2 regions of the Paenibacillus xylanilyticus genome follow, and region 1 is predicted to be linked to the other one. Evidence: a T-box and tRNA genes for the amino acid it is inferred to sense, from the RefSeq annotation. Region 1 holds a T-box; the other holds one or more tRNA genes.

Region 1 (11,728 bases):
CATTCTCAATCACAACATTGAGACAGTAGAGCGGCTATCGGACAAGGTCAGAGCCAAGGCCAAATACAAGCGTTCACTTGAATTGCTTGCTCGTGCCAAAGAAATGCAGCCCAACATTCCGACCAAATCCAGCATCATGCTGGGTGTAGGTGAGGAATATCAGGAAATTTTGCAAACCATGGATGATCTGCGTGCTGTGGATTGTGATATCATGACAATTGGTCAGTACCTGCAGCCATCCGAGAAACATCTGTTTGTTGAGAAATATTATCCGCCAGAAGAGTTCGCAGCATTGAAGCAGGAAGGATTGAAACGTGGATTCAGCCACGTTGAATCCGGACCGATGGTACGCAGTTCCTATCATGCACATGAACAGGTTAAATCTGCTGCAAAACATGCGGAACAGGCGGCAACACACGCATAATGGAGGACACTGGATTGGAAGAAGAAAAAAACACTGAGAAGGTTCAGGACACGGTCCAGGATCAGCCTCAGGATAAACCGGAAGAGAAAGTACAGGAAAAGATCATCGTTCAGGTGAACGGTAAAAATTATGAAATTGTGCAGAACCATAAAGAGGGCTGGAACCCGGAAGTTTTCCGCGACCGGTACAGTGAAGTTCTGGAGCGTTACGATTACATTATCGGGGACTGGGGCTACAGTCAGCTGCGGCTCAAAGGCTTTTATCGTGATAATCATCCCAAAGCCACGAAAGATTCCACCATCTCAAGCATGGTGGATTATATCAATGAATATTGTAACTTTGGCTGTGCTTACTTTGTTCTTCAGAAGAGCAAAGAACAGCCCCAAGCCAAAGCAAAAAGCGGCTCCTGAGAAGGGCCGCTTTTTTTGTGCATGTTTTTATAGCCGGGAGTATTCTTTGGTGAACACCAATCTGCTTGTTTTTGAACCAGGCTAGTCCAAAAAGGCCGTGCGAACCCGGTTCCAAAACGGATAGGGGCGATAACGGGCAAAGCTTACCTTGTGACTTGCAACCTGACAACGTACGGAGATCAGATCCTCCACCATGACATTGACATGATCGATGGTCAGCAGCAGCCTTTGGTCCTTACGTGAGAAGATGTCACAGTGATGGTGCTTGGGCAAAATAACCGGTGAACCCAGCGTCCGATAGACACGGTTATTGATTGAAGCAATTTCAGCAATCTGAATTGCCTCAATGGTCGGATGCACCATGGCACCACCCAGGGCCTTATTATATGCTGTACTGCCTGAAGGCGTGGATACGCAGATCCCGTCACCCCGGAACATCTCGAAGGTCACGTCATTAATGTCGACTTGGGCTACGACCGTACCATCCACACCTTTTAACGTAAATTCATTCAAGGCAATATAGGAGGTGTTACCCGATTTTTTACGAATCTCAAGCTCCAGCAGCGGGTATTCTACAATTCGGGGTTTGAGTCGTTCAGGATCCCCTTTTCCGCTCATCAATCGTACCAATTCCTGTAATTCGTCCTTCTTCCAGTCGGCATAAAAACCGAGATGGCCTGTATGAACCCCAACAAAAGCAATGTCCGGGATCCGGTCGATGAAATTGTGAAATGCCTGCAGCATTGTACCATCGCCTCCGATGGAGATAACAATCTCCGGCGATTCTGCATCCAGCTTGAACCCTTCTTCTTTTGCCAGCGCATGAAACTGCTGACTCAGATCAATCGATAACTGGTCTCCGCGGTCTTGAACATAGTATCTCAAGATGAAAGCTCCTTTGTGGTCATTATATTACCGATGATAATCAATTCCAGAGCAGAACACAACGTTGGATTGATATTCATTCGAAATATAGGTGCGCATTAGGGCTTATTTTTGGAACCGTCCCGGGAAAAGCAGGGCACGAAGCAGAGAAAAGAACAGCAGCAAAATCAGCACGCCGCCAAGGATCATGAATCCGAACCATATAATTTGTCCCGCATCTGGTGAGTATATAGCTGTAGCTACAGGTGAAGAGCTGGTCTCACTTATGGCGGGCCATGCGGACTGCCCCATTAAAGGCACCCAAAGTAATAAAACAAGTACAGGTGCGATTAGAGCATGTATGGCTCTCGCAAACAGAAACGGCCCATATCGCATCGGTGTGTTGCTGAGTATGCTCATGATCTGGGCATGTACCGACAATCCTCCCCAGGACAACACAAATGCAGCAGCTGCTGCCTTATAAACAAGAGGGACGGCTGTACCTGCTCCTCCAGCTTCCTTGGCTCCAAGAGTCACTTCAAACAAACCACCTACAAGACCCTGTGATAAGGCAGGCGGCAGGTTCATGAAGGTCAGCAGCCGCTCTGTCATTTGATATAGCACGCCAAGTGATCCGGTCTGTACAAGTAACTCCATCATGACAGAGAAGAATACAACAAGCCCACCTACGATAATAATAAGGCGAAGGGATGAGGAGACAGCCTGGCGCAATAGTTCTCCAAATGCACGCCCATCTGCCATTCGTGCCTCATGCATGGCATGGATAGCCTGTATGAATCTGCCTCCCTTTGGCTTCATGGTTGAGCTTGAAGGCGTAGGGGATGGAGAAGATGAGCTAGCTGCCCTTCCATGGAATCGCATGAGCAGACCAACAATGAACGCAGCGGCATAGTGAGAAGCGACCAGAACCGGAGCAACGGCTACATTGTGAAAAAAACCAACGGATACCGCACCGATCATGAAGATGGGATCGGATGAAGTAGTGAACGCCACGAGCCGCTCACCCTCTTCCCGCGTGACCAGCTTTTGATCCCATAATTGAGCGGTTAATTTCGCTCCTGTCGGATAGCCGGAAGCGCAGCTGACCGCAAATACAAAACCTCCGCTTCCTGGAACACGAAACAGGGGGCGCATGAGTGGATTTAACAGGGTCCCGAGAAAATGGACGATGCCGAAACCGAGCAGCAGCTCAGAAAGAACTAGAAAGGGAAAAAGCGAGGGGAATAACACATCCCACCAGATGGAGAGCCCTCTCACACTTGCATGCCAGGTCTCTGCAGGGAACAGGACCATTAGAAAACAGAGAACGAGGAGAGCGAGTGTAATCAGAACATGGGTAAGTTTGTATGAAGCTGCCATGCATACCTCTCCTTTATATAATAATGGTTGTTATGTCTGCTGCAGTGAGTGTCGCTTGTGCCATCAATATATGAACCAAGGCGGACAAACAGTACAAATTAATATCCGGAAAGCGCTTGCAAAAATGGCTGTATTTTTAAACGATGTATGCTAAAATGATAAAAACGCCTGAACGTCACCTATTTGTCCAATAGGGTGAAATTCAAATCGGATGGAGTGATGATTATGAGTCTTGTCACCGGAATCCTGGTCTGTGCTTTTGTCTATGTGATACGTGCCTCGCTTGTACGCTCTGAAGAAGAGGACTGGCGAAGTTATTAATGGAATATATGGTGCGCCAATCTCGCGATTGGTGCTTTTTTTGTGTCTTCCGAAGTGAAGAGGCTCTAGAGGAAAAGGATCAAAGACATCTTGACTTGCTGATGTTAGATAGGACTTTTGGGATTTTTTTGATAGAATGAAGATTAAGGTGATGGCAACCTGATCTCGATTTTGTTTTCACATTTAAGCATTGATGTGTAAGATATGCCAAAATTCGACACGACTAGTGAGGGTTAAATGAATGAATCCCAATCTGAGTATTTATGAAAATCTGGGCGGAGAACAGGGTGTTCGGGCATTAGTTGAAGCCTTTTACCCTATAGTCCAGCAAAACGAACAACTGGCTCCTCTATTTCCGGAAGATATACAGCCGGTTATGGACAAGCAATACATGTTTTTGTCGCAGTTTTTCGGTGGACCTGCGTTGTTCTCTGAAGCGTATGGCCATCCGATGATGCGTGCCCGCCATATGCATTTTGAGGTGACCGTTGAACGGGCACACGCCTGGCTGGCATGCATGGACCAAGCGTTGACACAGATCGGTGTGGAAGAGCCGCTGCATTCTTTTATTCTGCAGCGTTTGTCGGGGCCGGCACATCATTTTGTGAACACGCCGTAACTCCGAATACAGGTAAAACGGGAGAGGGATGGAAACGAGTGGAATTAGAGCCTCTATATAAGGTGAAGGTCACATGTCATTATTGTGAAACCGAGTTTGAAACCTCCAGAGTCAGACCGAGCTTGAAGCGGCCCTATCGGACAGATTCCGATTTTTGTGCCTACTATAAGCTGGAGAATCCGGATTTCTATGTTGTGCGGATCTGCCCCGAATGCGGGTTTGCATCGACAGAGAACTCGACAGATAAACTGACGGACAAGCAGCGGCTTGCATTCAAGGAACAGATCGGTAATCGTTGGGAAAAACGGGATTACAGCGGTGCACGGACGCTGGACCAGGCACTGGCCACATACAAGCTCGGTCTATTCTGTGCTCAGGTGATCCAGGAGAAGGATCGCATTGTAGCAGGACTGCTGCACCATATCGCCTGGTTGTATCGTTACCGGGAAGATCATGAGCAGGAACGGCGCTTTCTGGAGTTTAGTCTGGAAGCTTATGTTAGAGTGTTCGAGCGGGAAGGTGCGGGCAGTAATGAAGCGAGGCTGCTGTACCTGCTGGGTGAGCTGAATCGCAGAGCAGGCCACTTCCACGAGGCCGTCAAATGGTTCGGGCGTGTCATTCACGATAAACGGATCACGGATGCGGCCATGATTCGGGCATCCAGAGAGCAGTGGGCCCTGCTGAGGAAACAGATGATATCGGGCAAGATGGAACTGCCTGAAGAAATGATTGAAGCAGACAAAGAGGCTGCTAAGCGCAGCCCCATCTAATTAAACTTTGATTATTTGCGGACAGGTTTACTGGAGAGCAGATAATCACTGTCGTTATCAATAACGGTCATGCTTCCATTGCAACAAGGAAAGACCAGCAATTTCTTTTTGCCTTCACGAATGCGTACAAGCTCTCTCGGTTTGAGGGGCAGCAGCACATTGCTTGCTTGGCAGAACGGACATTGCTGTACATAGATGTCCCCCATGACAATATCATAGGGCCAGCTGTTTTCAAAAGGGATCATTCCTGCTCGCCTTCCGAAGGGGCTGGTTTCGATGCTTCTTCTTTGGCCAATTCGGCAATCTTCTGCAACAGGATGTGCTGGGGCATGTGCATCAGGTGCTCAAGCGGTACGCCAAGGGATTCTGCTAATTTGACGGCTGTGTCAGCCGATATTTGTAAAGGTTTCATCACATTTACCTCCTGAAAAAGTGGCTTAAACTATTTCTCTAGTATAGAGATAGAGCACTCATAAAACCAGTTTTTAATTGAAGTATTTTAGTTTAAATCCTTGAATTCCAAAAAGAGAGGTGCCTTATTAAATGAAAACACCATTAAAACCTGTATGGGATCTGGAGTCCATTTTTAGTGGAGGTTCTTCCTCCGAATCGTTCGCTGCGTACCTGGTAGAGCTGGAACAGGATGTACGCAAACTTCAAACCCTGTTGATTGAAACCGCTGCACCAAAGACACTTGAAGAAACTCATGCATTCGACGCCATTCTGGAATTGCTGCAGAGCTGTTACATTCGTATTTCGGAAGGCTCTGCATTTGTATCTTGCCTTTCATCGCAAAATCAGCAGGATAAAAAGGCTACGCAGCTGCAAGGCTCTGTTAGTACGCTCGGGGCCATGCTGAACAGCAGCAAGTCCCGTTTTGACAACCTCCTTAGTCAGACAGCAGATGACGTATGGGAGAAGTGGATTGCTCGCGAAGATATCAAGCCTCTGGCATTTGTACTGAATGAGAGCCGGACACAGGCTCGTGAGAAGCTGTCTCCTGAACTTGAAGGATTTGCGCTGGATCTGGGCGTGGATGGTTATCATGGTTGGGGCAAGTTCTATAATACGATCGTAAGTAAAGTGAACATTCCGTTTGAACAAAACGGTGAAACGATCATGCTCTCCGCCGGACAGGCTGCCAACAAGCTGAGTGATAGTAATCGCAATGTGCGTGAAACGGTATTTGCGAGCTGGGAGAAGGCTTGGACGGATGTGGAGGACTTCTGTGCCGATACATTAAACCATCTAGCCGGATTCCGTCTGAAGTTATATGAGAACCGCGGCTGGGACGATATTCTCAAAGAACCATTAGCCATCAACCGGATGTCTCGCCAAACGCTCGATACGATGTGGGACGTTATCAACGGAGCCAAACCGGCACTCGTGAAGTATCTGGAACGTAAGGCGCAGCTGCTGGGTGTGGATAAACTCAGCTGGAGCGATATTGATGCACCTGTAGGCAAGTCGGGTGGCAAAGTGACTTATGATGAGGCGGCAATCAATATCGCTGAACAATTCGCCAAATTCAGCCCTAAGCTCTCGAAATTTGCTGAGATGGCATTTGAGAATCGCTGGATTGAAGCGGAAGATCGCCCAGGCAAACGTCCAGGCGGATTCTGTACTTCTTTGCCGCTAAGCAAGGCTACCCGCATATTCATGACGTTCTCCGGAACGCCTTCCAACGTTTCTACACTTGCGCATGAACTAGGTCATGGCTACCATCAGCATATTATGGAAGAGCTGCCTGCACTGAATCAACGTTATGCCATGAATGTGGCAGAGACTGCATCCACTTTTGCCGAACTAATTGTTGCTGATGCACTTGTACAGTCTGCAACGGATGAACAGGAGAAGCTTGCTCTGCTGGAAGATAAGATTCAGCGCAGCGTTGCCTTCTTCATGAATATTCATGCCCGTTTCCTGTTTGAGAATCGCTTCTATGAACAGCGCAAAAAAGGCTTGGTTAACGCAGATGAGTTATCCAAGTTGATGGTGGAGGCTCAGCAGGAAGCCTTCTGTGGTGTTCTTGCATCGAATCATCCTCACTTCTGGGCATCGAAGCTGCATTTCTATCTGACAGGTGTACCGTTCTACAATTTCCCTTACACCTTTGGCTATATGTTCAGTGCGGGCATCTACGCCAGAGCACAGCAGGAAGGTACGGCCTTTGCAGACAAATATGATGATTTGCTGCGGGATACCGGGCGAATGACGGTGGAAGAACTTGCACAGAAACATCTGGGTACAGATCTGACACAGCCTGACTTCTGGCAAAATGCTGCGAATCTGGTGATTGCCGATATTGAGCAATTTCTTGAAATGACGGCAACCGCGAAGTGACAAATACAGGGAGTAGTACCCAGGCATTTTGAATGAAATGCTTCGTATACTCGTTTGTGAGAAAGAGAGCTGCACCACATGTTAACCAGCATGTAGTGCAGCTCTCTTTGCTTATTCTAGTCGTAGACCTGGTTTATATAATTTGTCGGATTATCAAGAATTTACTCGTTTTAAAGCATTGGATTGGCAATTAATTGTGCAAATTATAGTAATAAATACCCAAGTTTGTTTCATTTTGTTGAATGAGTATATTTGTTGTCATATAATGAGTCGTAAGTCCTTGTTTTAAAGGATGAAGTGCATAAAGGAGGAGCAATAATGGTAAATATTGACCAGCTTTCATTAGCAAGACAGTTGGATTTGGTGTTTAAAGAACTTGATAAGGAACTGTCAGGGTTAGACTCAGGTGTAGTTTTTGTGCAAATACGCAATAATGTAATTGGAAAGTTCGGTATTCGACATAATCCGATTTCTGGACGGAATGGACAAATGGAAACAGAGGATCAGGGGTTAACTGGAAGTCAGCGCTCCTCATTCCGCGCTATGGCACTTGAGACTTTAAAGTTTAAGCAGAACTGGACACATGGAGAAATTTCGTATGACTTCACCGTAAGACAAGGCGTGATTTTGGTGGACGCCACGATGGAATCCAATTACAACATGGCTAACCTTATGATTCGCTACCCTAGAACAAATACATACAAGGATTCAGGAATGGAGTCGACATCTTAATTGTGCAGACATGCACAAAAGCGGCGCTTCCGGAGAAGGCCGCTTTTTGGCTTTAAATCATCCAAGCATTAGTCCGAACTTAAGAACGACCAGACAATTGTTGCTCAGCGATTTGTACCAGACGTTTAGTAATGTATCCACCCAGAGAACCTGTCTCACGGGAAGTGTAGTTACCGTAGTAACCGTCTTGTGGAATTGTTACACCCAGCTCTTGCGCAGCTTCCACTTTTAATTGTTGCAACGCTGCGTTTGCTTGAGGAACAACCAGATTGTTGGAACGGCTTCCGCTACCTCTGTTTTGACCTCCGTACATGTGTGTCACCTCCTTATGGCTTGGTGATGTTAGTATGGTTAGAGAATGAGGAAATATACGTGATATGGCGTAAGGGAATAATTGGGATTTAATTGCAAAGAAACACATGAAAAAAGCCGATCCAGACAGGATCGGCCTCTTTGTTCATAAGGTAAATATTATAGGTGTGTTGTACTCCCCATACGAGATTGAAAGGAACTACTCCTTAGTAGGAGCAATAACTTCAATCCGGGTGAGAAGTTCAACGGGTTGTTCAGGTTCAAGACGAATTAACCCGGTTTGTTCATCCGTCAGAGGCAGGTTCGGGGCATCGGAGAGCCAGGTGTAGGGCTCAATGCACAGAAACTGATCGGATTCACCCTTGGTAAAGAGCACCCAGTGTTTAAAATACTGTTCATCTGCTGAGTAGTTCAGCATATATCCATCCTGACGACGGAGCTGGGCAGTCGCTGCCTGACCTTCCGTAGCTTTGAGAATTGTATCCCAGTTGCGTCCCTGCATACTTACACCTTGATTTAAGGCGTTCCAATCTCCAAGAGGCTCAAGCTCACCCGTAGGCAGCTGTTCCTCGTTCTGAGCATATACGCCAGAGACAGGTAGTTGAAGTGTCCAATCGGCAGGCTTGCCGTCTAGCAGGAACCATGTATGATATCCCATTCCAAACGGAGCGGGAGTCGAACCCAGGTTGGTCACACGAAGACGCTGGCTCAGTACGGAGTTTTGCAACCTAAACGTCATTTCGAGCTTCAGAGGCACCGGAAATTGTTCCATCCAATGCTCTTCATTTGCAGTCAGCAATTCGGTTGTAATGGCACAGCCTTCTTCATCTTCTTCAATGTCGCTGACACACCAGGATTGGGTACGATGGAGACCGTGAATATGGTTGTCATTTGCCGTATTCTGATCGAACTGGTACTGAACCCCTTCGTATTCGAAGCGCCCACGATGTATGCGTCCTGGCGGAACCAATAGAGGTACACCGAAGTGATAAGGTTTCTGCAAATAAAATGCTAAATCATCTTCTTCTGGACTGCGGACGACATCACGATCCTGCACCAGATCACGAATCGAGATGATATTGTTTCCTAGACGCGGCAGCAGGGTGATCTCCAATTCACGGCTATGTAGGATATACGTGTCGTAACCATTCCATTGGCCTTTGGTCACTTGTTTCATATCGATGCTCCTTTTCCCACTTGAAATCTGTCTGCAAGCGGCTTAGAATGCTCCGCTGCAGGCGTGTCATTGAGTACATGCCAGCAATCCCATACAGCCTTCCGTGGGAGGGCTAAAACAGGATAAGCAATTCCATCATAACAGATTTCGGCTTGGCGGGTAAAAAAAGCTGATTCCATTTTTGACAATCTGCGTGAAGCGGATTAAGATGGAATGCAGAAGGAAATAACATATGAATTGAATCAAAGCGATGACAGGGACAAGTAAGTCAGGAGAAAACTCTTCAGAAAGCCGGTGGGTGATGCGAACCGGTGTGAACTCTTTACCGAATGGACCCTTGAGTGCCGATTGGAACAGGTGCGTTGCAGAAATGCAAACCGTACCTCAGTAGAATTGGACGTCTATTCCACGTTACGGGAAAATGAAGGTGTTTTTCGCATGATTGAAAAACACGAATAAGGGTGGCACCACGGTCTCACGTCCCTTGCGGATGTGAGGCTTTTTTGCGTCCGCGGAGAAGAAACAGGCGAACAAAACATGAGGAGGCGCAAAACTTATGAAAACTGTATTATCTGGAATCCAGCCGAGCGGTAAACTTACGCTGGGCAACTATATTGGTGCAATTAAGAACTTTGTCAAGCTGCAGCATGATTACCAATGCCACTTTATGGTGGTAGATCTCCACGCAGTAACCGTGGCTCAAGAGCCAGCTGCACTGCGTGAACAGTCCGAAGCTGTGGCTGCACTGTTTCTAGCAGCGGGGATCGATCCAACCAAATCAAATGTGTTCCTGCAATCCCATGTTCCTCAGCACGCTGAGCTTGGATGGTTGATGACGACACTGACATCGATGGGTGAACTGGAGCGGATGACCCAGTTCAAGGATAAATCTTCAGGCAAGGACTCGGTTGGGGCAGGCTTGTTCGTATATCCTTCATTGATGGCAGCCGACATTTTGCTGTACAATGCGGATCTCGTTCCTGTAGGAGAGGATCAAAAACAGCATTTGGAACTCACCCGCGATCTGGCAGGCCGTTTCAATCATCGTTATGGTGAATACTTTACCATTCCGGATCCATATATTCCGCAGGTGGGCGCACGTGTGATGTCTTTGGACGATGCTTCCTCAAAAATGAGTAAAAGTAATCCAAATGCGGGCAGCTACATTGCTCTCTTGGACCCACCGGATGTAATCCGCAAAAAAATTAGCCGTGCCACGACGGACTCCGGGCGTGAAGTGGTTTACGATCCGGCCAACAAGCCAGAGGTCAGCAATCTCATGAGCATCTATGCAGAGTGTGCAGGCATTACGCTGAATGAAGTAGCAGAGCGTTACGAGGGTAAAATGTATGGTCCGTTCAAAAAAGAGTTGGCCGAAGTGGTTGTCTCTGTTATTGAACCGTTACAGGAACGATATCGCGAAATTCGTGAATCTGGCGAATTGGCCGAGATTTTGGAGACTTCAGCACGTCGTGCTGAAACCGTCGCTGCCAAAACGCTTCATGATGTGAAAGAACGCATGGGCTTTGTTCCTAGACGTACCGTGTAGGCTATCACGAACATCGTTCAACAATGTTAAAACTTCACGATATAAAGTGATGAAAAAAGAGAGGAGCCAACTGCTCCTCTCTTTTTTTGTTCAAATAGAAATCTGGAACCTTCTAGGTCAGGATGTCGATTCGGTTGTAGAACGCAATTCCTGGCGCTCTTTCTTGGCACGAATGACGAAACCCCAGCCGATATTGGCAATGGATAGGATGAACAGCAGCGAGGCTAACCAGCCGTTATAAGAAATCGATATGGCTGAAACCGTTAACAAAACAATCGACGAAAATGCGAACCATAAGGACAAACCTTTACTCATTGGGAAAAACCTCCATCACAAATTTAATGAATCTCCGTATAACTTGAAGCGTGCGAGCCATAATAATCTTGCAAGCTTGCAATACATTACAGACACAGATTGAAAGGAGATTTTAAATATGGCTCAAGGATCTCGTTCTAACAACTTGGTGGTACCTCAAGCAACTGCAGCACTGCAACAATTGAAAATGGAAGCTGCACAGGAACTGGGTGTAACAATCCCGCAAGACGGTTACTACGGTAACTACACTTCCCGTGAGACAGGATCTCTTGGTGGTTACATCACCAAACGTCTGGTACAAATCGCTGAGCAACAATTGTCTGGGTCTGGCAAATAACTTATCATAAAAAGCAAGCAACAAAACAAAAGCCCGGAGCGGAAACGCTCCGGGCTTTTCATCGCGCAACAGTTCCTTACTTGATTGTGCCTTTCCCGGTCCTTCTCGTCAAGACCGGGCGGATAAAAGTTTTTTATCCATTTTCTCATCGCTTAACCAGCCGACATACGTATCA
Region 2 (11,728 bases), 2.8 Mb from region 1:
CAGGTCATTAAAAAGATCGCTGCCGGTATGGTGGAGCGTACGGGCGCTTCCAAAATTGTGACGAACCTTGGTAGTTACCAGGATTCGAAGCATCTGCATTGGCATGTCATCAGTGGTGAACGAGTGACTTAGGTCGTAAGAAGATCACTTGTAATTATCTATATGTGTGAGTAACAGGCGAAGTATGGTGTGGTCATGAAACCTTCTACTGCAGTTTGTTGTGTGCCCTAATAAAATAAGTTGGCAGCCGGCTGACTAGTCGGTTGTTTGTTCTAATTAAGCTATCGAGCAATTATTCCAAAGCAAACGTTACAAATATATAATTCAATTCCGCAGATTTAGAAATTCGAGAAGACTCGAAAAAACACTTTACAAACAATCCTCAAACATGATATATTATTTTTCCGGCCGAAAAGGCATGGGAAACTCTCGAAAAAAATATTTCGAGAAAAAACTTTACAAGATATAATGAAATGTGATATATTCTAATTCCGGCCTTGAAACAGTCGGTAACGAAGTTTGATCTTTGAAAACTGAACAACGAGTGAGTAAATGATCTTGCTTGCAAGATCAACAAATGAGATTTTTAATCTCGTCAGATTCAAAATGAGCTAATCGCTCTTTTCAATACTTTAGATGATTTTCATAGCGTCTAACCGCGCTGCTGAAATTCATCTTTATTGGAGAGTTTGATCCTGGCTCAGGACGAACGCTGGCGGCATGCCTAATACATGCAAGTCGAGCGGACTTGAAGAGAAGCTTGCTTCTGTGATGGTTAGCGGCGGACGGGTGAGTAACACGTAGGCAACCTGCCCTCAAGCTTGGGACAACTACCGGAAACGGTAGCTAATACCGAATACTTGCTTTCTTCGCCTGAAGGAAGCTGGAAAGACGGAGCAATCTGTCACTTGAGGATGGGCCTGCGGCGCATTAGCTAGTTGGTGAGGTAACGGCTCACCAAGGCGACGATGCGTAGCCGACCTGAGAGGGTGATCGGCCACACTGGGACTGAGACACGGCCCAGACTCCTACGGGAGGCAGCAGTAGGGAATCTTCCGCAATGGGCGAAAGCCTGACGGAGCAATGCCGCGTGAGTGATGAAGGTTTTCGGATCGTAAAGCTCTGTTGCCAGGGAAGAACGTCCTTGAGAGTAACTGCTCAAGGAGTGACGGTACCTGAGAAGAAAGCCCCGGCTAACTACGTGCCAGCAGCCGCGGTAATACGTAGGGGGCAAGCGTTGTCCGGAATTATTGGGCGTAAAGCGCGCGCAGGCGGTCATTTAAGTCTGGTGTTTAATCCCGGGGCTCAACCCCGGATCGCACTGGAAACTGGATGACTTGAGTGCAGAAGAGGAGAGTGGAATTCCACGTGTAGCGGTGAAATGCGTAGAGATGTGGAGGAACACCAGTGGCGAAGGCGACTCTCTGGGCTGTAACTGACGCTGAGGCGCGAAAGCGTGGGGAGCAAACAGGATTAGATACCCTGGTAGTCCACGCCGTAAACGATGAATGCTAGGTGTTAGGGGTTTCGATACCCTTGGTGCCGAAGTTAACACATTAAGCATTCCGCCTGGGGAGTACGGTCGCAAGACTGAAACTCAAAGGAATTGACGGGGACCCGCACAAGCAGTGGAGTATGTGGTTTAATTCGAAGCAACGCGAAGAACCTTACCAGGTCTTGACATCTGAATGACCGGTGCAGAGATGTACCTTTCCTTCGGGACATTCAAGACAGGTGGTGCATGGTTGTCGTCAGCTCGTGTCGTGAGATGTTGGGTTAAGTCCCGCAACGAGCGCAACCCTTGATCTTAGTTGCCAGCACTTCGGGTGGGCACTCTAAGGTGACTGCCGGTGACAAACCGGAGGAAGGTGGGGATGACGTCAAATCATCATGCCCCTTATGACCTGGGCTACACACGTACTACAATGGCCGGTACAACGGGCTGTGAAGCCGCGAGGTGGAACGAATCCTAAAAAGCCGGTCTCAGTTCGGATTGCAGGCTGCAACTCGCCTGCATGAAGTCGGAATTGCTAGTAATCGCGGATCAGCATGCCGCGGTGAATACGTTCCCGGGTCTTGTACACACCGCCCGTCACACCACGAGAGTTTATAACACCCGAAGTCGGTGGGGTAACCGCAAGGAGCCAGCCGCCGAAGGTGGGATAGATGATTGGGGTGAAGTCGTAACAAGGTAGCCGTATCGGAAGGTGCGGCTGGATCACCTCCTTTCTATGGAGAATCGTTTCCCGTAGCGGAAACATTCAACAAGTCTTCAGGAAGTATGCTTCCGAAGCGAGTTTTACTCCGTAAAGCTTTTAACTCACTCGTTGCTCAGTTTTGAGAGCTCAAACTCTCAAACAGCTTGCTTTTGCATGGAGCTTGTTCTTTGAAAACTAGATATCGAAACGAAAATTGCGAATTAGAACATTCCTTTTAGCTGAACTTGTGTAAACAAGTTTCAAATATTAGTGATAACTGCATTGCTCATCATGAGCATTTGGTTAAGCTACTAAGAGCACACGGAGGATGCCTAGGCGCTAGGAGCCGATGAAGGACGTGGCGAACAACGATACTGCCTCGGGGAGCTGTAAGCAAGCTTTGATCCGGGGATGTCCGAATGGGGAAACCCAGCTGGGGTAATATCCAGTTACACCTAACTGAATACATAGGTTAGTGTGAGGCATACCAGGGGAACTGAAACATCTAAGTACCTTGAGGAAGAGAAAACAATAGTGATTCCGTCAGTAGCGGCGAGCGAACGCGGAACAGCCCAAACCAGAGAGCTTGCTCTCTGGGGTTGTGGGACGTCTCACATGGAGTTACAAAGGAGCCGGTTAAACGAAGAGGTCTGGAAAGGCCCGCCAAAGAAGGTAAAAGCCCTGTAATTGAAAGTCTGCTCTCTCCGAGACGGATCCCGAGTAGTGCGGGGCACGTGAAACCCCGTATGAATCCGGCAGGACCATCTGCCAAGGCTAAATACTTCCTAGCGACCGATAGTGAAGCAGTACCGTGAGGGAAAGGTGAAAAGCACCCCGGAAGGGGAGTGAAATAGAACCTGAAACCGTGTGCTTACAAGAAGTCAGAGCCCATTTTAGGGGTGATGGCGTGCCTTTTGTAGAATGAACCGGCGAGTTACGTTCCCGTGCAAGGTTAAGGTGAAGAGCCGGAGCCGCAGCGAAAGCGAGTCTGAATAGGGCGCTCGTAGTACGTGGACGTAGACCCGAAACCGGGTGATCTACCCCTGTCCAGGGTGAAGGTGCGGTAACACGCACTGGAGGCCCGAACCCACGCACGTTGAAAAGTGCGGGGATGAGGTGGGGGTAGCGGAGAAATTCCAATCGAACTCGGAGATAGCTGGTTCTCCCCGAAATAGCTTTAGGGCTAGCCTCGGAAAACAGAGTCGTGGAGGTAGAGCACTGATTGGGTGCGGGGCCCGCAAGGGTTACCAAGCTCAGTCAAACTCCGAATGCCATAGACTTACTTCCGGGAGTCAGACAGTGAGTGCTAAGATCCATTGTCAAAAGGGAAACAGCCCAGACCATCAGCTAAGGTCCCCAAGTGTGTGTTAAGTGGGAAAGGATGTGGAGTTGCACAGACAACCAGGATGTTGGCTTAGAAGCAGCCACCATTGAAAGAGTGCGTAATAGCTCACTGGTCGAGTGACTCTGCGCCGAAAATGTAACGGGGCTAAACACACCACCGAAGCTATGGCTTGATGCTTGCATCAGGGGTAGGGGAGCGTTGTATAAGGGTTGAAGGTGTACCGTAAGGAGCGCTGGACATTATACAAGTGAGAATGCCGGTATGAGTAACGAAAAGATCAGTGAGAATCTGATCCGCCGAAAGCCTAAGGGTTCCTGAGGAAGGCTCGTCCGCTCAGGGTAAGTCGGGACCTAAGGCGAGGCCGAAAGGCGTAGTCGAAGGACAACAGGTCGAAATTCCTGTACCACCGTAAATCGTTACGAGCGATGGGGGGACGCAGTAGGGTAGTGACGCAGACTGATGGATGTCTGTCCAAGCAGTAAGGCTGATGTGTAGGCAAATCCGCACATCTAAGGCTGAGCTGTGATGGGGAGTGAAAATTACAGTAGCGAAGGTCATGATCTCACACTGCCAAGAAAAGCCTCTAGCCAGATGAAGGTGCCCGTACCGCAAACCGACACAGGTAGGCGAGAAGAGAATTCTAAGGCGCGCGGAAGAACTCTCGTTAAGGAACTCGGCAAAATGACCCCGTAACTTCGGGAGAAGGGGTGCCCCGGTAGTGTGAATAGCACGAGGGGGCCGCAGTGAAAAGGCCCAAGCGACTGTTTAGCAAAAACACAGGTCTGTGCGAAGCCGTAAGGCGAAGTATACGGGCTGACGCCTGCCCGGTGCTGGAAGGTTAAGGGGAGCGGTTAGGGAGTAATCCCGAAGCTGTGAACCGAAGCCCCAGTAAACGGCGGCCGTAACTATAACGGTCCTAAGGTAGCGAAATTCCTTGTCAGGTAAATTCTGACCCGCACGAATGGCGTAACGACTTGGGCGCTGTCTCAACGAGAGATCCGGTGAAATTTTAATACCTGTGAAGATGCAGGTTACCCGCGACAAGACGGAAAGACCCCATGGAGCTTTACTGCAGCTTGATATTGAATTTGGGTACGATCTGTACAGGATAGGTGGGAGCCTTTGAAGCATGAGCGCCAGCTTGTGTGGAGGCACCGTTGGGATACCACCCTGATCGTATCTAGGTTCTAACCTGGTGCCCTTAGCGGGTACGGGGACAGTGTCAGGTGGGCAGTTTGACTGGGGCGGTCGCCTCCTAAAGAGTAACGGAGGCGCCCAAAGGTTCCCTCAGAATGGTTGGAAATCATTCGAAGAGTGCAAAGGCATAAGGGAGCTTGACTGCGAGACCTACAAGTCGAGCAGGGACGAAAGTCGGGCTTAGTGATCCGGTGGTACCGCATGGAAGGGCCATCGCTCAACGGATAAAAGCTACCCTGGGGATAACAGGCTTATCTCCCCCAAGAGTCCACATCGACGGGGAGGTTTGGCACCTCGATGTCGGCTCATCGCATCCTGGGGCTGAAGTAGGTCCCAAGGGTTGGGCTGTTCGCCCATTAAAGCGGTACGCGAGCTGGGTTCAGAACGTCGTGAGACAGTTCGGTCCCTATCTGTCGTGGGCGTAGGAAATTTGAGAGGAGCTGTCCTTAGTACGAGAGGACCGGGATGGACGTACCGCTGGTGTACCAGTTGTTCCGCCAGGAGCACCGCTGGGTAGCTATGTACGGACGGGATAAGCGCTGAAAGCATCTAAGCGTGAAGCCCCCCTCAAGATGAGATTTCCCAGTATGTAAGACCCCTTGAAGACGACGAGGTAGATAGGCTGGGGGTGGAAGTGCAGTAATGCATGGAGCTGACCAGTACTAATCGGTCGAGGGCTTATCCAAATTGCAGGTTCTAGTCGCACATTTCGTTTCGGATCTAGTTTTCAGAGAATAATCTCTGAAATGAAAATCGGTACAACACTCCAATGTGTGTATGATTTTCAGTTCCACAGACGCTGAACCATTCATCCACACCGATGTGTAGGACCGAATGGAACGCGAACGCATTTGTTACACAAATGCTCGTTTGGTGGCGATGGCGGAGGGGTTCCACACGTACCCATCCCGAACACGACCGTTAAGCCCTCTAGCGCCGATGGTACTTGGACCGAAGGGTCCTGGGAGAGTAGGACGCTGCCAAGCGAAACCCCACTGGGGTATTTTTTTTGGCTCATATGATCCAAAAGCCCAGTTGGTATATTTTACAGCTTCTTGTTTGTTGAGAGCTATTAAGGCCCGTTGGTCAAGGGGTTAAGACACCTCCCTTTCACGGAGGTAACAGGGGTTCGAATCCCCTACGGGTCATAACTTTACTTCTTAAAGCAACAAGGGAATGAGAATCCCAAAGGTTCGTCGGAGGATCATCATCGTTAGCAACTGCTGCGCAGTCTCGAGCGAAGTGAGAGTATCCCCTACGGGTCATAGATATGGAGGCTTAGCTCAGCTGGGAGAGCATCTGCCTTACAAGCAGAGGGTCGGGGGTTCGAGCCCCTCAGCCTCCACCATTATAGGGGCATAGTTTAAAGGTAGAACAACGGTCTCCAAAACCGTTGGTGTGGGTTCAATTCCTGCTGCCCCTGCCATTTTATTATGAGCCATTAGCTCAGTTGGTAGAGCACCTGACTTTTAATCAGGGTGTCGAAGGTTCGAGCCCTTCATGGCTCATTTTTTCTATCTCCGTGTCGGGCGATCATTCATCCGGCGTGTAACTTCTAAAATTATCAAAATGGACCATGGTTAGTTTAGCTGAGAGTAAACTACACTAACGATGGAGTCTGCTGAATATAAGAAACCCTTGAGGAAAACTCAAGGGTTTTTTCGTGTATTCTCAAACTCTATGGCATGTAACGATAAAGAAGAGTAAGACGAAGCCAAGTATACGAGACGATATTGAAGTCCCCAAATGTGAAGAGCATCGAGGCTTTGAAAAATATTAATGACTGCATAAATATTTACGGGCTGTCCGAAGAACTGCGATTATTGAACTACTGAAAACGTAATGTTAGTTTGCTATACGTTAGTCGGTTGTACGCGAGCATGTACTGGGGTAGTGTTACTCATTAATCCTCTTGAAAGTGATTTCAGGGAAAATATGCTAGAATAGGAATGATAATTAAAAAATAACGTGCCTGTAGCTTAGACATTTTTGCTTTGATCAGGTGGATTAGGAGGAAAAAGTATTGTTTTCAATAGTGTCATCCTTTGCAATTATATTTAACTTGGCGTTATACGGATTGGGTCTGTATGCTCTTATCCTGTTTATAAAACTCGCTCAACGTGGAATCCAAGCACTGGATATCTATCTAAGCGAGAAACGTGGGGGACGTTTCTAATTCTATCATGAATCAACCAACCACAAGATTATCATTTTTCTCTCAGTGTTTTATTTCTACTAGTTTAGTATGATTAATACATCAATGAAGTAAAGAGAGGGCAAATGACATGGTGGATACTTTCTTAGAACAAATCAACGAGTTGAACGAGCTTCAAAAAGACTTGGTCAGCATACATCCTTTATTTGCAGAGCATTATCCTGTGGTTGTTGCATTTGAAGCCCTATTATATATGTATGATTACTCGGTAGAGAAAGGGCAGTATGAATGGGTGAAAACTGTTCCGGATGATCTAAATATCCCTGACGAGTGTCTGGCAGCCATGCCAGTGCACCATATGAACGCACGAATGTGTGCAATTGTGACAGACTCCGCCTTCCAAAATTTTGAGCAGAAAGTGTTTCTGTTTCACGAGTATGTTCATTGTTATGTCCATGAGAAATATGGGGAGATCGGAAATCGTCTTCCCATTAAACATAGGATGGAGAAGATTAAACGTGTGACATGGGAGCTGGATTACGAATTCCCTTATGAGGATGAGAATGTGATCCAGCGGATCAATTCACTGTTGATTGCCTTAAAGAGCGGGGATGTAGTCGAGGTACAATCAGCAAGAAAAGCGTTATTCAGCTCTTTAACAGAGGAACAAGGAGAGTACTGGAACTGGCTGGAGTGGAACGAAGGCTATGCGCGATATATCGAGAATCGGATACGAGAAAAATTCGGGCTGGAATTGAATCATTGGGGGGACGCAGCCCCTTATAACCGTCTGGTTTTCTATGAGTGCGGATCGGAGTACATCAGTCTGTTGGTTCGTGAACAGCCGGCTCTTCATACAGATTTGGAACAGTTGTTTAATACAATTCTGTTAGAACGAGTTCAGGGATGAATTTGCTTTTCCTCGGCTAAATGCTGTTAAGTAATGTTTCTTATCGGTTCTATGAGCAGCAGACTCTTGTGTAAAGGAGAATATTCCATGCCATTGCCTATGGTTCACTTACATGTCGCTGTGCTATTTGCTGATGCCACTCCAGAACGTGTTGAACAAGGTTCATTCTATCTTGGGAATATCGCACCGGATTCCATTCACATGCGTGAGGGTACAACGAGGGAGGACAAGGAATACACTCACTTCAACCCTAAGGATGACGAGAAATATATCGCACGTTTACAAGAGCTATACTCCGTCTATATTCAACAACGTTCAGATGAAGGCTGGAAGTGGTTTGTACGCGGTTATTTCATGCATTGCATGACGGATTATTACTGGTTCCGGAGTGTGTATCCTAAATTTGTGGAACGAGTCACCAGCACGGATGAAACCAACGATGTGAAGCGAACCAAGGATGAACTTGGCCGTTTGTACTACCAGGAGACGGATCAGATTGATTTTAACCTCTATCACTATGCTAGTTGGAGTCGGGATGCATGGGATATGCTTAAAAATACTCTGAGTTATGATGTCGAGGGTCGTTTAACCGCAGAAGAGATTCTGCGCTGGAGGGATCGTACAATTTCATTTTTTAACGAGCAGGCCAATGAGCCCGGAATCGTGCCCACATACTTGACTGATGATTTGGTACAGGCGTTTGTGACCGATACGGTGCAGCGGTTGAGCTTGTTATTCCAATCTTGGGACCCTGAGCTGCAGCATCTGAATGTGGATATGGGAAGATAACGAGGGGGTGTTTGCGGATGAAAAAAGGAGCACTGCTCTTATGTTTGTTCGCTGTTATCCTTGCGAGCTGCACACATACCGATACTTCTGGTTCAGATGAAAATCTTCCCTCGCTCATCACTTTAACCTGTAACCCCGATTACACATTTGAAGCTTGCCAAGATATTCAGTTCGATGAGCATAGCGAAGTTCGGGTGATCATGAATGCGATAGAAAACGCGGAACTTTTACCCGGAAATCTGAATTATGCCGCGGAATACAAGATGAGTATAATAAATACGGATCATTCCGTGACCAAATATGATTTTTCAATAGGTACTGATCCTGAAATGAAGGCCCTGTTGGTAGACGGGATAGACACCACCACAGGATATAGCATATCGCTAGAGTATGCAAATCAACTAAGAGCATTAATTGAGAAGCATTCTGATTAATCAGACATCATGAAATGGAGAGACCGTTATATATGGATCAACTAACTATCACTCAACCCTTAAATTCAACAGATGTGGAAGGTGCCTACCTGGTGTTTGAACGTTCCATTACGCAGGCGTTTAATCAAGAGGGACTGGGTTCACTTCAAGATGATATTAAGGATGAAATTGAACATAAAAAGTCGCTGCTTCAATCAACATTACATCCGGACAAGTCTAGTGAGTCTATTGATGCCGGATCTTTTTTTCTGCTGGCTAAACGCGGAAATAACGTCGTTGGGACGATTTCATATGCGCCCTGCGGTGAGGAGATCCGAATTCTCAGTGAGAATCGACTGAATCATATCGGAGAATTGGGTAGCTTATACATACTGCCGGAAGTTCAAGGTCAGGGACTGGGCTCGATGCTCATTCGGGCGCTCGCAACTGAACTTCAGAAGCGAGGGGTTAAGCAATTTTGCCTGGATAGCGGTTACCGGACCGCGCAGAAGAAGTGGAAGCGAAAGTTTGGAGAGCCCTACACCGTGGCACACAACTACTGGGGCGAGGGAACGGACCATATGGTGTGGTTATGCAGTGTAGAGGATTTTGCAGCAAATTAGAAGCCCCAAAGAGATGACAGCCTGGATTGCACAGGGGTCATCTCTTTTAAGAAGTGAGACATTCAAAATAAGAGGAGTCTTTCTGTTGAGGTTTGTCTTCCATAGTGTATTCAATTCAATTTATGCAGATTAGGGGGAAGAACGTTTGATTCGAATTGTGTTCTTCGATGTAGACGGTACATTGTTGAGCGAAACAGACCGTGGTTTATCATCATCTACGTCGGATTCCATTCGCGAATTGATACATAAAGGCATACGGGTGGTGCTTGTCACAGGCAGGCCCTACAGTTTGTGTGAGGAGTTCATTGATTTGGGGATTGATACCATTATTTCAGCCAATGGGGCATTGATCAAAATCGGGGATGAGATTATACATAAGTCCGTGCTCTCTGGAGAGATGGTCCGGGAATTAAGTGAATTTGCCGAATTGAACAATCACAGCATTTCCTATTTTACAGAGTCGTTTGCAATGAATGGTGTATGTGCCAAGGATGTCCGCGTCATAGGAGCCTTGCAGGAAACCCTTGGCGTAACGCATTCTCCGCAGAAAATGGATTCTTTGGAGCAGGAAGTGGTTTGCATGTGCTTATATGCGGATGAGACAGAGGCAGAGAAATTTCAGGACAGATTTTCTTCATTGCGCTTTGTGAGATTTCATCCGTATGTGTTCAATGTGCTGGAAGAAAACGAAGTATCCAAATCTGCAGCTGCTGCGAGAGTCCTTGACTATCTCCATCTGACCAGAAAGGAAGCCATGGCCTTCGGTGATGGAGAGAATGATATTGATCTGCTAGAGTTTGTTGGCCTCGGGGTCGCAATGGGAAATGGGGGAGAACGTCTTAAACAAAGCGCAGATTACGTTACTCTAAAGGCGAGTGAGGACGGAGTCACCCATGCATTGAAGAAGTTTAAGCTGATATGAGCAACAAGGATTTAATGTAAAATATATCCTTAATATGGATTTTAATATAAAATGGTAGATAAAGAGGTGAGGGTGATCGAAGAATTGATTCTTTTGGTGTGTATCTTGGTCATGACAGTCACGTTACTTAGCATCGAAGTGAAAACCAAAAAAATAATGCAGGAGCAAGCCCGAATAAATCAGAAGCTGGAGCAATTTTTGGAGAAAGACTCCTAGCGAGGGACGATTTACGAAATTTAAGGCAAAGCTAAGGGGGGTGAAGTACAATGGACCAGATTAAAGCCATTATTTTTGACTTGGACAATACCATTTTGAACAGAACGCGAACTTTCGAGGGATTTACCCAAAGCCTGTTAAAGACATACTTCAGCCATCTGGAAACTACCGATAATATCAGTCAACGAATTATTGAACTTGATCAAGATGGTTATAAGGATAAACCGCTTCTATTCCATGAATTGCTGCAGGAGCTGCCTTGGTTCGTGTATCCGCCACATGATGAGCTTATGGAGTTCTATGGCAAGGAGTACGTAAGAAGCGCGGTGCTGATGGAAGAGGCGCGGGAAGTGGTGCAGCAGCTCCGAAGCAAATATCAAACCGGATTAATCACCAATGGCAAAACAGATATACAGTATGGCAAAATCGATCAGCTTGGAATTCGAGATGATTTTGACCTGATTATTGTTTCGGAAGAAGCTGGGGTGAAAAAGCCCGATCCGCAGATATTTCGACTAGCACTCGATCATTTCGGTCTGTCTCCCGAGCAGTGCATTTACATAGGAGATCATCCGACGAACGATGTTGAGGGAGCTGCCAATGTAGGCATGAACACCATCTGGATGAAAGTCAACCAGCCTTGGCAGGATAGCATCACGGCCCGTCCTCTGCATTCTATCACGCATCTGCGTGAATTGCTGCCCTTGCTATAAGAAAGGAATAGTTGAAAGAGTGAGGATGCTGGCTGCATCCCCACTTTTTCTAGCATTACCGACTTCAAATTCAAGCATTGTCTATCTAACAAGGTTCAGGCTGTTATGATTCGAGACTTCGAGCGTGTGCTGCGGTTCTCAATAGCTTCTTCGTAGTCCCTGATCAATCCGTCAAAAATATGCTCCCAGGATCGCTGGAGAGCCAGCTTCCTGCCTTCCAGACCCATTAACTGAAGCTGATCCAAGT

What was found. The T-box of region 1 lies ahead of trpS (tryptophan--tRNA ligase). A T-box ahead of a tRNA ligase gene usually reads a tRNA of that ligase, here a tRNA-Trp.
Region 2: it encodes a tRNA-Trp, which carries the amino acid that the T-box ahead of trpS (tryptophan--tRNA ligase) is inferred to sense. The anticodon was not compared.

What each region holds. Positions count from the first base shown of each region.
Region 1 covers NZ_CP044310.1:5,417,491-5,429,218, reverse strand. The annotation lists gene lipA (lipoyl synthase) at 1-424, shown strand, start outside; gene F4V51_RS24150 (YutD family protein) at 439-834, shown strand; gene F4V51_RS24145 (NAD kinase) at 916-1,719, opposite strand; gene ylbJ (sporulation integral membrane protein YlbJ) at 1,825-3,078, opposite strand; gene F4V51_RS24135 (globin domain-containing protein) at 3,641-4,018, shown strand; gene F4V51_RS24130 (DUF2225 domain-containing protein) at 4,057-4,788, shown strand; gene F4V51_RS24125 (hypothetical protein) at 4,800-5,033, opposite strand; gene F4V51_RS24120 (YycC family protein) at 5,030-5,200, opposite strand; gene F4V51_RS24115 (M3 family oligoendopeptidase) at 5,332-7,131, shown strand; gene F4V51_RS24110 (O-methyltransferase) at 7,450-7,863, shown strand; gene F4V51_RS24105 (alpha/beta-type small acid-soluble spore protein) at 7,943-8,176, opposite strand; gene F4V51_RS24100 (aldose 1-epimerase) at 8,375-9,352, opposite strand; T-box leader at 9,594-9,840, shown strand; gene trpS (tryptophan--tRNA ligase) at 9,909-10,901, shown strand; gene F4V51_RS24090 (hypothetical protein) at 11,019-11,216, opposite strand; gene F4V51_RS24085 (alpha/beta-type small acid-soluble spore protein) at 11,335-11,553, shown strand; gene F4V51_RS24080 (metal-dependent hydrolase) at 11,662-11,728, opposite strand, start outside.
Region 2 covers NZ_CP044310.1:1,779,811-1,791,538, forward strand. The annotation lists gene F4V51_RS08070 (HIT family protein) at 1-132, shown strand, start outside; rRNA gene F4V51_RS08075 (16S ribosomal RNA) at 678-2,229, shown strand; rRNA gene F4V51_RS08080 (23S ribosomal RNA) at 2,500-5,426, shown strand; rRNA gene rrf (5S ribosomal RNA) at 5,610-5,726, shown strand; tRNA gene F4V51_RS08090 (tRNA-Glu) at 5,817-5,888, shown strand; tRNA gene F4V51_RS08095 (tRNA-Val) at 6,013-6,088, shown strand; tRNA gene F4V51_RS08100 (tRNA-Trp) at 6,093-6,166, shown strand; tRNA gene F4V51_RS08105 (tRNA-Lys) at 6,176-6,248, shown strand; gene F4V51_RS28815 (hypothetical protein) at 6,764-6,916, shown strand; gene F4V51_RS08110 (hypothetical protein) at 7,026-7,805, shown strand; gene F4V51_RS08115 (hypothetical protein) at 7,893-8,594, shown strand; gene F4V51_RS08120 (YhfM domain-containing protein) at 8,612-9,028, shown strand; gene F4V51_RS08125 (GNAT family N-acetyltransferase) at 9,061-9,630, shown strand; gene F4V51_RS08130 (Cof-type HAD-IIB family hydrolase) at 9,776-10,552, shown strand; gene F4V51_RS08135 (hypothetical protein) at 10,625-10,768, shown strand; gene F4V51_RS08140 (HAD family hydrolase) at 10,819-11,481, shown strand; gene F4V51_RS08145 (glycosyltransferase family 4 protein) at 11,577-11,728, opposite strand, start outside.